One region of the Mediterraneibacter sp. NSJ-151 genome, then DNA from elsewhere that is predicted to be linked to it. Evidence: a T-box and tRNA genes for the amino acid it is inferred to sense, from the RefSeq annotation. Region 1 holds a T-box; the other holds one or more tRNA genes.
What was found. The T-box of region 1 lies ahead of LQE94_RS10785 (valine--tRNA ligase). A T-box ahead of a tRNA ligase gene usually reads a tRNA of that ligase, here a tRNA-Val.
Positions count from the first base shown of each region.

Region 1 (6,788 bases):
ATCGGTACACCGGCTGCATCTTCTTTGCAAACTTGCTGTTTCTTCTTTCCTCAAGAATTCGTTGTCGTCGTGCTTTACTCTCTTTCCAATGTGCCTTGATATCTTCCTTTTTCAAATTTTTTATCTTATGAAATGTACCTTTGATATCCGGCTTTTTTATGTGCACCTTCTTCATTGATATCCTCTCTGTTCTAATCTGTCACGTTATCTCTTACATGTTTTTTTAGTCTATAAGACATTGTTCCAAAATGTCCAAAACGGGGATAATCAACATATACTGTCAATCCATCCCCATCTCAGATATATCATTTACCGACATTTTAAATCTGTATATTCTATCGCTTTAATCCTTCCAGACGTTCCTGAACCTGTGCCAGCATCTGTGTGTATTTTTCCAGTTTTTCTTTTTCTTCCTGTACTTTTGCTTCTGGTGCTTTGCTTACAAAACGTTCATTTGAAAGCATACCTTTCGCTCTTGCGATTTCTTTTGTGAGCTTCTCTTCTTCTTTTTTCAGGCGCTCTAATTCCTGCTCAAAATCAACCAGCTCTTCCATTGGAAGATATACAGTTGCTCCTGGAACTACGATCGATACTGCATCATCTGCAACATCTTTCTTTTCGTAGTGAAGAATAATGTCACTTGCAAGCATCAGTGGTTTTACAGAATTTTTAAATACTTCCAGAGCTTCCATTAAGGATTTATTGCTGCTGACAATATAAACTTTTGTACGTTTATTGTTTGGAACATTCATCTCTGCACGCATATTTCTGATTCCGCGTGTAATTGCTTTTACATGCTCCATTACCTCTGTTGCTCTTGGGAATTCCCATTCCTCTTTATACTCAGGCCATTTTGACATCATCAAAGATTCTTCTTCCGGTACAAGTGCACCATAAATCTCTTCTGTGATAAATGGCATAAATGGATGAAGTAATTTCAATGCCTGTCCAAGAACTGTCTTAAGTACCCACAAAACACACTGTGCTGACTGTGAATCCTCTTCTGCATGGTAAATACGATATTTTGCAATCTCTACATACCAGTCACAGAACTCATCCCAGATGAAATCATGTACTTTCTGAACTGCGATTCCGAGTTCAAATTTGTCCATGTTCTCTGTCATTTCTTTTGTCAGACTGTTTACTTTTGACAGAATCCATCTGTCTGCCGGTTTTAACAAGAAATCTTCTGGCTCTTCTACTACATTTTTCTCCATATTCATCATAATGAATCGAGATGCATTCCATACTTTATTTGCAAAATTACGGCTTGCCTCAACACGTTCATTATAGAAACGCATATCATTACCAGGTGCATTGCCTGTAACCAGTGTCAGACGAAGTGCATCTGCACCATACTGATCGATAATCTCCAGTGGATCGATACCATTTCCAAGAGATTTACTCATCTTACGTCCCTGTGAATCACGAACTAATCCATGGATCAATACTGTATTAAACGGACACTTTCCTGTATGCTCAATTCCTGAGAATACCATACGGATTACCCAGAAGAAAATGATATCATATCCTGTTACAAGTACATCTGTTGGATAGAAGTAATCTAAATCTTCTGTTTTCTCCGGCCAGCCAAGTGTAGAAAATGGCCACAATGCTGAACTGAACCATGTATCCAGAGTATCTTCATCCTGTGTGAAATGTGTACATCCACAATGTGGGCATTTTTCCGGTGCTTCTTTTGCTACTACAAATTCACCGCATTCATCACAATAATATGCAGGGATTCTGTGTCCCCACCAGATCTGACGTGAAATACACCAGTCTTTGATATTCTCTAGCCAGTGCAGATAAATCTTATCAAAACGTTCCGGAACAAACTTTAATTCTCCGCTCTTCAAAGCTTCAATCGCTGGTTTTGCAAGTTCTTCCATCTTTACAAACCACTGCTGTTTAATCAATGGCTCTACTGTTGTTCCGCAACGGTCATGTGTTCCTACATTGTGAGAATGTGGAACTACTTTCACAAGATATCCCTGTGCATCCAGATCTGCTACGATTGCTTTTCTTGCTTCATAGCGGTCCATTCCTGCATATTTGCCACCTTTATCATTAATTGTAGCATCATCATTCATGATATTAATCTCTGGAAGATTATGACGTTTTCCAACTTCAAAGTCATTCGGGTCATGTGCAGGTGTGATCTTAACCGCACCAGTTCCAAACTCTTTATCTACATAATAATCTGCAACGATTGGAATTTCTTTGTTAACTAATGGAAGCAATACATTCTTACCAACGATATCTTTATATCTCTCGTCATCTGGATGTACGGCGATCGCACTATCTCCAAGCATTGTCTCTGGACGTGTTGTAGCAATCTCAAGGAATCTGTCTGTTCCTACGATTGGATACTTAATATGCCAGAAATTACCATTCTGCTCTTCATGTTCTACCTCTGCATCAGACAACGATGTCTTACACTTCGGACACCAGTTAATGATACGAGAACCTTTGTAAATATATCCTTTTTCATACAGATTAATAAACACTTCCTCTACAGCTTTAGAACATCCCTCGTCCATTGTAAAACGTTCTCTGTCCCAGTCGCAGGAAATACCCAGTTTCTTCAACTGATTTTCAATTGTTCCCGCATACTCTTCTTTCCACTGCCATGTACGCTCCAAGAATCCCTCGCGTCCAAGTTCTTTCTTATCAATTCCTTCTGCCTTTAACTGATTTGTTACTTTTACTTCTGTAGAAATGGCAGCATGGTCTGTTCCCGGAATCCATAATGCATTGTATCCCTGCATTCTCTTATAACGGATCAGAATATCCTGTAATGTATTGTCTAACGCATGTCCCATATGAAGCTTACCAGTAATATTCGGTGGTGGCATTACCGTTGTAAATGGTTTCTTACTGCGGTCTACTTCCGCATGAAAATATTTGTTCTCACACCATCTTTCATATGTCTTTTGCTCAATTGCTTTTGGATCATAAGTTTTTGCCAGTTCTTTACTCACAATTTTCATGATGTCCTCCTTTTGTTTTCATATTATTTTATTTTTTTTGATTTGTCACTATGAGTCACAATTTTTTCACATAAAGTGGAAATAAAAAAAGCCCTTCATATACTTCCGTACATAAAGGGCGAATCATCGCGGTACCACCTTAAGTTCATATACAGACAACTCTTCTGTATACCTCTTTGTTCTATAACGTAAACAACCACGAGATATCCTACTTAATTTCAAATATCCAATTCCAAAGCTACCTTCCACAACCCTTTTTCGAAATCATCTCACAGCCTTTGGATGATTCTCTCTGACGACAGTAATTGCGTACTCCTCTTTTTCATTATCTTTATATCTTATTCATATTGATTAGAATACTATCTTCTAACGCACATTATACTATAACTTTCAAGGGAGGTTTTGTCAAGATGTTAGAATATATTTGATTCACGAAATTGCTATTTAGTTCATTAAGTGGCAATACGTTCCTTACAAAAAATTGATATAAGAATTCTTGCTCAGATTCCATGAGCGGGAGACACATAAGAGCGTGAATTTTTGCTAAAAGCAAATGAATTTGAATTCAAACTTGCTGCTACGCAGCTTCAAACATGTTCGTTCAAATTCATTAACACAAAAATTCACGCTCTAAGTGTCTCCAGCGCCCATTTCATATTCGCTCGAATTTCTTATATCAATTTTTTTGCAAGTAATGTATTGGCTCAAGTTGTGAAGTAAATAACAACAAAGGATATTGAGCGACAATATCTGCGATAGTGGATTTTAGAGCATTGAAGATGCAAAATTTTGATGGAGAACATCCGCAAAGCATTGAAAAAGCAAGTTGAAGATGCATAATTTTACTGGGGAGCATCTTCACGTTATAGAAAATGTGGGATGTAGATGCAAAATTTGCAAAGGGAGTATCTTTAAATCCCATAAAAGGCAAGATGCAGATGCAATTGTACATGACAGGCAGGCTTAAAAGTATCTGCAAGTTCGAAGAAAAGCAAGTTGCAGATACTTTGGTCAAGAAAAGAGCATCTGCAACAGCGAATATCAAGGGATTGCAGATACATCAGCTACCAAAAGAGCATCTGCACAAGCAAATAAACCGAGAATATAGATACATCAGATACCAGAAAAGTAAATCCCTCATCGCTCCACCTATTTCAATCACGATACACCACAAAGCAAGAAAAAGACTATGCAATCCAGCGAATTGGAGTCGGGCTTGCCCGACGAAGCTGAGCGAGAGTGCATAGTCTTTTTCTTGCTTGGGGCTGTCATGAACTAAATAGCAATCCTCACATATGGACTTACAATTGTATTTCCCTGCGAATCAACTCCTCCTGTCCCACTAAAGAACCACAAGTACATCTGATCCACCTGATCTTCATCTACGACATAAATCAATGTATAATCCAGTTCTTCTCCTGCTGCAAGTGGGTGCCACAGAGCTTGTTTTAAACGCTGATTTTCATCTGTATAGCACATCTTATCAAAGTAAACTGGAAAACTGCTGCCATCTGAAGACATCCATTGTAATGAATAATTCTCGTTCACTGATACATAAGAATCATCCGCTTTTACTATTGTGCCATCTTCCATAGAAGCTAATGTTGTCAAATCCGGTGCGATAGGTACTCCATCTTCTTTGTTCCATTCGCTTTGTGTATCTCCGCAATTTTTTGCTGTCATGTGAACGATTACATACTTCGAATTTACTTTTTCTATTCCTTCAATTTCACCATTTTCATTCAAGACACCTCTGTCATGTGATTTTAATGTTCCATCTTCATTCATCCATGGTGCCATTTCATTTTCGTAGTCGATGAAATTTTCTTTTGGATATTCAGCTAATGAAATGCTATCTGCCACCTCTACCGAATTTACAACAAAGCGAATATCCTCTACCTCGTTTTTTAATGCTTCATCTTCTAGCATTGGATTTGTTATTTCATCACCAATCTCATAAATATCTTCCGCCGCAATTTTCTTTAGACCTACTTTTTCTTTTTCTAATTTTTTCTGCTCTGCCTTCGCTTCTTTGATTTCTTCCTCTGTTGCATATGGAACCACCTCGTCAAGCACTGTCACTTTTAAACCTTCGGCAACCTTCAATATCTCTTCATATGGCAAATCACTTCTGCTCCATATCTGGATCGCATACCCTTCATTTTCATCATACAGATAAATATTTTTAACTGTATCATCACTATCAATATAAAAATCTTCACTGACATATACATCGACCTGCTGTTCTCCCAGGTTCATAACCTTCTGCTGCTGGCTTCTTTTATAATTCATAAATTCTTCTGTCTGTCCCATTCGTTCAATATAATCCAGCTCTGATGCATTCATCGGAATAATACTGATTCCGCCACCTGTTTTATCATTATGCCATTTTCCATAATTCGCAGTATTTTCACCTCCACATTCATACCCTTCCGGCATATATGTTGGCTCTACGGAAATTGCATGTGCTTCTTTTGTATGGTCTACCTGAAATGTATATTGAATGGAATCGCCTTTCTCTGATTTCAATACGGCCATATACTTATTAGCTGCAAATCCAACAACACTAAGGCCGGCTGTTACTGCAACCGCTGCCACTGCAATTTTCCAAGTATGATATTTACTTGTGGATTTCTTATTATGATGAATCCCAAGACATTCATACGTATCCTTGATACGCTGATTTACGTATTCCGGAGTTTCTATATCTTCTGATAAAATCTTTTTAATTTCCTGATCTGAATATTCTCTTTTCACACGATTTTCTTTTTTATTATTCATAAAATCCTTAGACATACGCTCATCTCCTTCCTTGCGCCAGTTCCATTGTATACATTTTTTTCACTTCTTTTCTTCCTCTGGACAACCTTGTTTTTACTGTGTTTTCTTCCATCTCAAGTAGTTGTGCAATTTCCCTAATCTGAAACCCTTCTGCATAATACAGAATTAAAACTGTCCGATATTTTTCATCCAATTGATTCATCAATTCTTCGAATTCATATCTTGCTGTACTCATCCCCGCGTCTCCCTGCTCTGAAATCACATCATATGAACATTCTCGCTTTCCTTTTCGTAAAATATCATTACACTTATTTATCAAGATCCGTATCAGCCAGGTTTTAAAATATTTTCTTTCTTTTAAACTGTCTATTTTTTCGTAGCATACAATAATGGTATCCTGTATTGCATCCGCAATATCTGCTTCGGAATCAAGATAACTTCTTGCTATTTTATATAAATCTCCCTTTACCATTTCAATCAATTGCACAAATGCCTGGTCATCCTTCTTTTGTGCTCGTTTCACAAGATATTCCACACTGCTCCCTCCTTTCAATTATTTGTAAATTGAAAATCGATTTTCCCTTTTTCACTTATTAGACGTTTCAGCATCTTATTTCGTTTCATTATTTCTGCGGAATTTCTATTTAGTTCACTAAGTTGGATAAGCATCCCTTAGAAAAATATTTGATATGAATTTCTGCGAATACAAAGGAAGCGATTGGAAATACATAAAGGTCAGAATTATTACTAAAAACAGAGCTTAGAAACCAGCAACTCGGGCTGTGCCCTCAAACGGCAAGTTTCTAAGCTCTAACGTAAAATTCTGGCCTTTTACTATTTCCAATCGCTTCCTTTGTATTCGCAGAAATTCATATCAAATATTTTTTCTCAGTACGTTATCGCAAATCTAATGAATTAAAAAGCAGAGCTTTACTGAACAGGCACTGGTATATCTCATGTATCTACACATCTCGCTTATTCAATGTTGTAGATATCTTTGTGGTAATCGTTGTA
Region 1 covers NZ_JAKVPP010000009.1:127,043-133,830, reverse strand. Annotated here, with positions in the region: gene LQE94_RS10790 (LTA synthase family protein) at 1-175, opposite strand, end outside; gene LQE94_RS10785 (valine--tRNA ligase) at 336-2,984, opposite strand; T-box leader at 3,105-3,328, opposite strand; gene LQE94_RS10780 (DUF4367 domain-containing protein) at 4,269-5,789, opposite strand; gene LQE94_RS10775 (RNA polymerase sigma factor) at 5,794-6,309, opposite strand; gene LQE94_RS10770 (hypothetical protein) at 6,750-6,788, opposite strand, start outside.

Region 2 (6,788 bases), on a different contig from region 1:
GGAATTTTTTTAAATACGGAACAAGAAAATAACGGCAGATTGTATCACTTGCACCAATTCGAATCTGTCCTCCGGTAGATGCCGCATCCATCAACTGTGCCTCACCACGTCGGATTAGATTCATCGCAGGTTCAATATGTCTAAGAAGTATCTCACCCTCTGGTGTTAATTGTACACGCTTAGTACTACGAATAAATAATGTCTGATCTAATTTCTTCTCCAGTGTTTTTATAGATTGACTGACGGCTGATTGTGAAATAAATAATTGTTTTGAAGCCTCTGAAAAATTTAAAGTAGACGCGACATGATAAAACACTTTATACAATTCGTAATTAATATCCATCATTAATTAGTCCTCCTAATAAAAGATACTTATATTATAAAGTAAAAATTATAAAAAAGCAATTAGAAGAACCATGCAAATTTAAGCAAAACTTATCAATGAGTTTAGTTATATTAATTTCACTTATCATCTGATTTGTGATAGGATTGTAACATAGAAACGAAAAATGACATGTAGAAAATAGATTACATGCAAAGGAGAACCAATATGAGTAATGTAAAACGTGTATATGTTGAAAAAAAGGCTGATTTTGCAGTACAGGCAAAAGAGCTGCGTCATGAGATCAAACATTATCTTGGAGTACCTGATGTGACAGGTGTTCGTGTTCTGATCCGTTATGATATAGAGAATGTTTCTGATGAAACTTTTGAAAAAGCTTGTCATGGCGTATTTGCAGAAGCCCCTGTTGATATTTTATATAATGAAACATTTCCTATGAAAGAAAATGAAACTGCATTTTCTGTAGAATCTCTTCCAGGTCAGTTTGACCAGCGAGCTGATTCAGCAGAACAGTGTCTGCAATTCATTAAAGAAGATGAACGTCCGGTTGTAAGAACTGCAATAACTTATGTTATCGAAGGAGATATAACAGATGCGGAATTAGAAGCCATCAAGCATCACTGCATCAACCCTGTAGATTCTCGTGAAACTGGTTTCGACAAACCAGAAACACTTGTCACTGTCTTTGATGAGCCTGCTGATGTGAAAATTTTTGATGGTTTTAAAGAAATGCCAGAAGAGGAATTGAAGGCATTGTATGATTCACTTGGTTTAGCTATGACATTTAAAGATTTCCAGCATATTCAGGGATATTATGCAAATGAAGAAAAAAGAGATCCTTCCATGACAGAAATCCGTGTTCTGGATACATACTGGTCTGATCATTGTCGTCATACAACATTTTCTACAGAGTTAAAATCAGTAAGTTTTGATGATGGAGACCTCAGAGAACCTATCGAAAATACTTATAAACAATACTTAAAAGATCATAGTGAAATTTTTGCAGGTCGTGAAGATAAGTTTGTGTGTCTGATGGATCTTGCATTAATGGCAATGCGTAAACTCAAAAAAGAGGGTAAATTACAGGATCAGGAAGAATCAGATGAGATCAATGCATGTAGTATCGTTGTTCCAATAAAAGTAGATGGTGTAGAGGAAGAATGGCTGATCAACTTCAAAAACGAGACTCACAATCACCCTACAGAAATTGAACCATTTGGTGGTGCTGCAACTTGTCTTGGCGGTGCAATACGTGACCCACTTTCTGGCCGTACTTATGTATATCAGGCTATGCGTGTAACAGGTGCTGCTGATCCGACAGTGTCTGTCAAAGAGACATTAAAAGGTAAACTTCCACAGAAAAAACTCGTTCGTGGTGCTGCAAAAGGATATAGCTCATACGGAAATCAGATTGGTCTTGCAACAGGTGCCGTAAAAGAAATCTATCATCCAAATTATGTTGCAAAACGTATGGAGATCGGAGCTGTACTGGGAGCCGCTCCAAGACGTGCTGTTATTCGTGAAACATCTGACCCGGGTGATATCATCATCTTACTTGGTGGACGCACAGGCCGTGATGGATGTGGTGGTGCAACAGGATCTTCCAAGGTACATACAGAGCAGTCTATTGAAACATGTGGAGCAGAAGTCCAGAAAGGTAATCCACCAACAGAACGTAAAATCCAACGCTTATTCCGCCGAGAAGAAGTTAGTAAATTAATTAAAAAATGTAACGATTTTGGTGCCGGTGGTGTTTCTGTTGCAATCGGCGAATTGGCAGATGGTCTTAGAGTAGATTTAGATAAAGTTCCTAAAAAATATGCCGGCTTAGACGGAACAGAGATTGCGATTTCTGAATCGCAGGAGCGTATGGCCGTTGTTGTTGATCCAAAAGATGTTGAAGAATTCATGGCATATGCAAAAGAAGAAAACCTTGAGGCTACAGAAGTTGCTGTCGTAACAGAAAGTCCAAGACTTGTTCTTACATGGAGAGGAAAAGAAATCGTTAATCTTTCACGCGCATTTTTGGATACAAACGGTGCACATCAGGAAACAAATGTAGCAGTGGATATCCCATCGCTTGAAGAATCTGTTTTCCAGAAACAGGAAGTAACTGATGTAAAAGCAAAATGGCTTGACGTTTTAAAAGATTTAAATGTATGTTCGCAGAAAGGACTTGTCGAAATGTTTGACGGTTCTATCGGAGCAGGCTCTGTATTTATGCCACACGGTGGAAAATATCAGATGACAGAGACACAGGCTATGGTTGCTAAAGTTCCTGTTTTAAATGGAACAACAGATGCAGTATCTATGATGAGTTTTGGATTTGACCCATATCTTTCAAGCTGGAGTCCTTACCATGGAGCTATTTATGCTGTTGTAGAATCTATTGCAAAGATTGTAGCAGCCGGAGGGGATTACAAAAAGATTCGTTTTACATTCCAGGAATATTTCCGTCGTATGACAGAAGATCCTAAGAGATGGAGCCAGCCATTCGCTGCACTTCTCGGAGCATATGATGCACAGCTTGGATTTGGGCTTCCATCAATTGGCGGTAAAGATAGTATGTCAGGAACATTCCAGGATATTGATGTACCACCAACACTTGTATCATTCGCTGTAGATATGGCAACTGAAAAAGAGATTATCACACCTGAATTGAAAAAAGCAGGCAATAAATTAATTCTTGTCAAAACAGAACGTAATAAATATGATTTACCAGTATATGAGCAGATTATGGATCAATATGGTAAATTTGCAGATGATATCCATAATGGAGCTATTGTATCCGCATATGCACTTGATCGTCACGGAATCATCTCTGCTGTAAGTAAAATGGCATTTGGTAATGGTCTTGGAGTAGAATTGAATTCAGAGCTCTCTGCCATGGATGCCTTTGCCCCTGCTTTTGGAGATCTTGTAGCAGAAGTAGCTGCTGACAAATTAGATAAATTAACTGTAGATTATAAAATAATCGGTGAGGTAAGCGAAAATAAACTGTTCAAATATGGTGATGCCGAAATTACTCTTGCAGAAGCCAAAGCAGCATGGGAAGAGCCATTAGAAAAAGTATTTGCCACAAAATCTGCTACAAGCAGTGATGAAAAGATTAAGGAACGCCTGTTCAATACATCAGATATTCATATTTGCAGCCATAAGCTTGCTCAGCCAACAGTATTTATTCCTGTTTTCCCAGGAACAAACTGTGAATATGATAGTAAGAAAGCTTTTGAAAGAGCCGGTGCTAAGGTCATTACAAAAGTATTTAAAAACTTAGATGCAACTGGAATCCGTGAATCCGTAGATGAATTTGAGAAGGCTATTTCTCAGGCTCAAATGATTATGTTCCCAGGTGGATTCAGCGCAGGAGACGAGCCGGATGGTTCCGCAAAATTCTTTGCAACTGCATTCCAGAATGCGAAAATCAAAGAAGCTGTAGAAAAATTGCTTAACGAACGTGATGGACTCGCTCTTGGAATTTGTAATGGATTCCAGGCATTGATCAAACTTGGTCTTGTACCATATGGACAGATTGTCGGACAGAATGAAGATTCACCAACATTAACATATAACACAATCGGTCGCCACATTTCTAAAATGGTATATACAAAAGTTGTTACAAATAAATCACCATGGCTTCAGAATGCACAATTAGGCGGTGTATATACTAACCCGGCATCTCATGGTGAGGGTCGTTTTGTAGCAAATGATGAGTGGATTGAAAAACTTTTTGCAAACGGACAGGTAGCTATACAGTATTGTGATCCAGAAGGAAATATCAGTATGGATGAAGAATGGAACGTAAATGGATCCTACTATGCGATTGAAGGAATAACAAGTCCGGATGGAAGAGTACTTGGTAAAATGGCTCATTCTGAGCGACGTGGAGATTCTGTTGCTATTAATATTTATGGAGAACAGGACCTCAAGATATTTGAATCCGGTGTAAAATATTTCAAATAAATATTTTATATAATAAAACCTTAAATTGTACAACTTTGAAAAAGGGTGTATCTGATAATAGGGGTCAGATACATCCCTTTTTCTATATATAAAGCATATAAATTGTAGAAAATATAGATACTTTTAGAAAAAATCAAAAAAATTATAAAAAGGTGTTGACATTTACTGGATATAATTGTATACTAACGAAGTCGGTTGCGAGAGAAACGCACCAATCACTGATAATAAGGGATCTTAGCTCAGCTGGGAGAGCATCTGCCTTACAAGCAGAGGGTCACAGGTTCGAGCCCTGTAGGTCCCATAATCTTAATGATTATCAGTAAGATATATGGCGGAATAGCTCAGTTGGCTAGAGCACACGGTTCATACCCGTGGTGTCGCTGGTTCAAATCCAGTTTCCGCTATTTGGCTAAAGCATGTTGACAGTTTGCAACATTGTTGTTATACTAGCCTAGTGAGTTCTTTGGAACTTACCAAGTATTGCTTCTTGGGATCTTAGCTCAGCTGGGAGAGCATCTGCCTTACAAGCAGAGGGTCACAGGTTCGAGCCCTGTAGGTCCCATAGAATTTCAATATATACATATCATGGCGGAATAGCTCAGTTGGCTAGAGCACACGGTTCATACCCGTGGTGTCGCTGGTTCAAATCCAGTTTCCGCTACTAAAAAGACTTAGCATTGTGCTAGGTCTTTTTCTTTTCCATTCCTTTTTTAATTTGAAACAAAATTCCAAACCATTTCGTGTTTATATTGCCGAAAAAGTATGTTACATGATACAATAGCTTTAAATGTATTGCCATATCCCAAATATCAGATATGGAAAAACGGAGGATAGAGATATGAACAAAAAGACAAACTATATTCTAAGACTTATGCTGGGAATGTATTTAGCATTTATCGGTGTTAATCTTATTAGGGAAACACTTGCTGCACACCCAAGCGATTTGGCATTTAAACTTTTTATGGGAATCATCTTTGTTATCATTGGAGCCGGTTATACTATCTGGATCATCAAAAGAATGGTTTCATCAAAAAAAGCAGAGCAAGAGGAGCAAAAACGTGCGGAAGCTGCTGAGGCTGCATTGCAAAAAATGGAACAGCGCAGACAACGCGTACTCACACAAAGCCGCACTGCACCAATGCCATCACCGGCTGAATTAGAAGCAGGTATGAAAGAACTCAAACAGGGTAACAACGAGGATAATAAAGAATCAGATTACGAGGAGAAATAAAACATGCGAGTAGGGATGGGCTATGATGTTCACAAATTAGTAGAAAACAGAGATTTGATATTAGGCGGAGTTACAATTCCTTATGAAAAAGGACTGCTTGGTCATTCTGATGCAGATGTCCTTTTACATGCAATTATGGATGCACTTCTTGGCGCTGCCGCACTTGGAGATATAGGAAAACATTTTCCGGATTCCGATGATAAATACAAAGGAATCTCCAGTATAAAATTATTAGAGCATGTCGCAAAATTATTAGATGAAAATCAATATATTATAGAAAATATTGATGCAACTATCATTGCACAGAAACCTAAGATGCGACCATATATTGACCAGATGCGTGAAAACATTGCCGAAGCATTAAATATAACGATAGAGCAGGTAAATGTTAAAGCAACGACAGAGGAGGGCCTTGGTTTTACCGGAAGCGGGGAGGGCATTTCTTCTCAGGCAATCTGCGCACTGGAGAAATTAACAAACTATAGTAGCTATGATGTAACTTTTGACAGAGCATGTACCAATTGTCAGGGATGTCAAAAGGAGCAGTAAAAAGGTTATGAAAACAAGGAAGTTAGAACTAAATGAGCATAATCTGACAAGAGCTTTGTGGGAAGAGATTTTCAATGAAGATTCAAAGAAATTTTTGGATTATTATTACTTTATGAAAGCGAAGGACAATGAAATATATGTGATCGAAAATGACCAGGAAATTTGTTCCATGCTACATTTAAACCCCTATGCCTTAAAACTTGAAGATACACAATTCCAAGGAAGTTACATTGTTGGTGTTGCAACAAAACCGCTTCACCGAAAAAAAGGATATATGGGCACTCTATTACGCCAAAGCTTATCAGATATGTACAAACGCAAAGAGCCTTTTACATTTTTAATGCCTGCTGCAGAATCTATTTACACGCCATATGATTTTCGCTTTGTTTATGATCAGGATCATACAACACTGACAGATGTTAAGAATATAGATGGATACAAAAGCGTAGAGGCGACTTTTTTTGATTGTGAAAGGATTGCTGCTTTCTACACCGAGAACATAGAGAAAAACTGGCAAATCTGTACATTGCGAGACAGCGCATATTATCAATCGCTTTTATTAGAACGGCAAAGTGAACTTGGCGGTATCCGAATGGTTTTTGAAGAAGATAAATTGATTGGTATATTTACTTATATGATGGAAGACGGATTGGAAATTATGGAGCCGCTTTTTCTTCCTGGATATGAAAGTGCAATGGAACA
Region 2 covers NZ_JAKVPP010000003.1:107,600-114,387, reverse strand. Annotated here, with positions in the region: gene LQE94_RS03965 (LysR family transcriptional regulator) at 1-346, opposite strand, end outside; gene LQE94_RS03960 (phosphoribosylformylglycinamidine synthase) at 551-4,306, shown strand; tRNA gene LQE94_RS03955 (tRNA-Val) at 4,535-4,607, shown strand; tRNA gene LQE94_RS03950 (tRNA-Met) at 4,637-4,710, shown strand; tRNA gene LQE94_RS03945 (tRNA-Val) at 4,796-4,868, shown strand; tRNA gene LQE94_RS03940 (tRNA-Met) at 4,894-4,967, shown strand; gene LQE94_RS03935 (hypothetical protein) at 5,145-5,537, shown strand; gene ispF (2-C-methyl-D-erythritol 2,4-cyclodiphosphate synthase) at 5,541-6,086, shown strand; gene LQE94_RS03925 (GNAT family N-acetyltransferase) at 6,094-6,788, shown strand, end outside.
Region 2: it encodes a tRNA-Val, which carries the amino acid that the T-box ahead of LQE94_RS10785 (valine--tRNA ligase) is inferred to sense. The anticodon was not compared.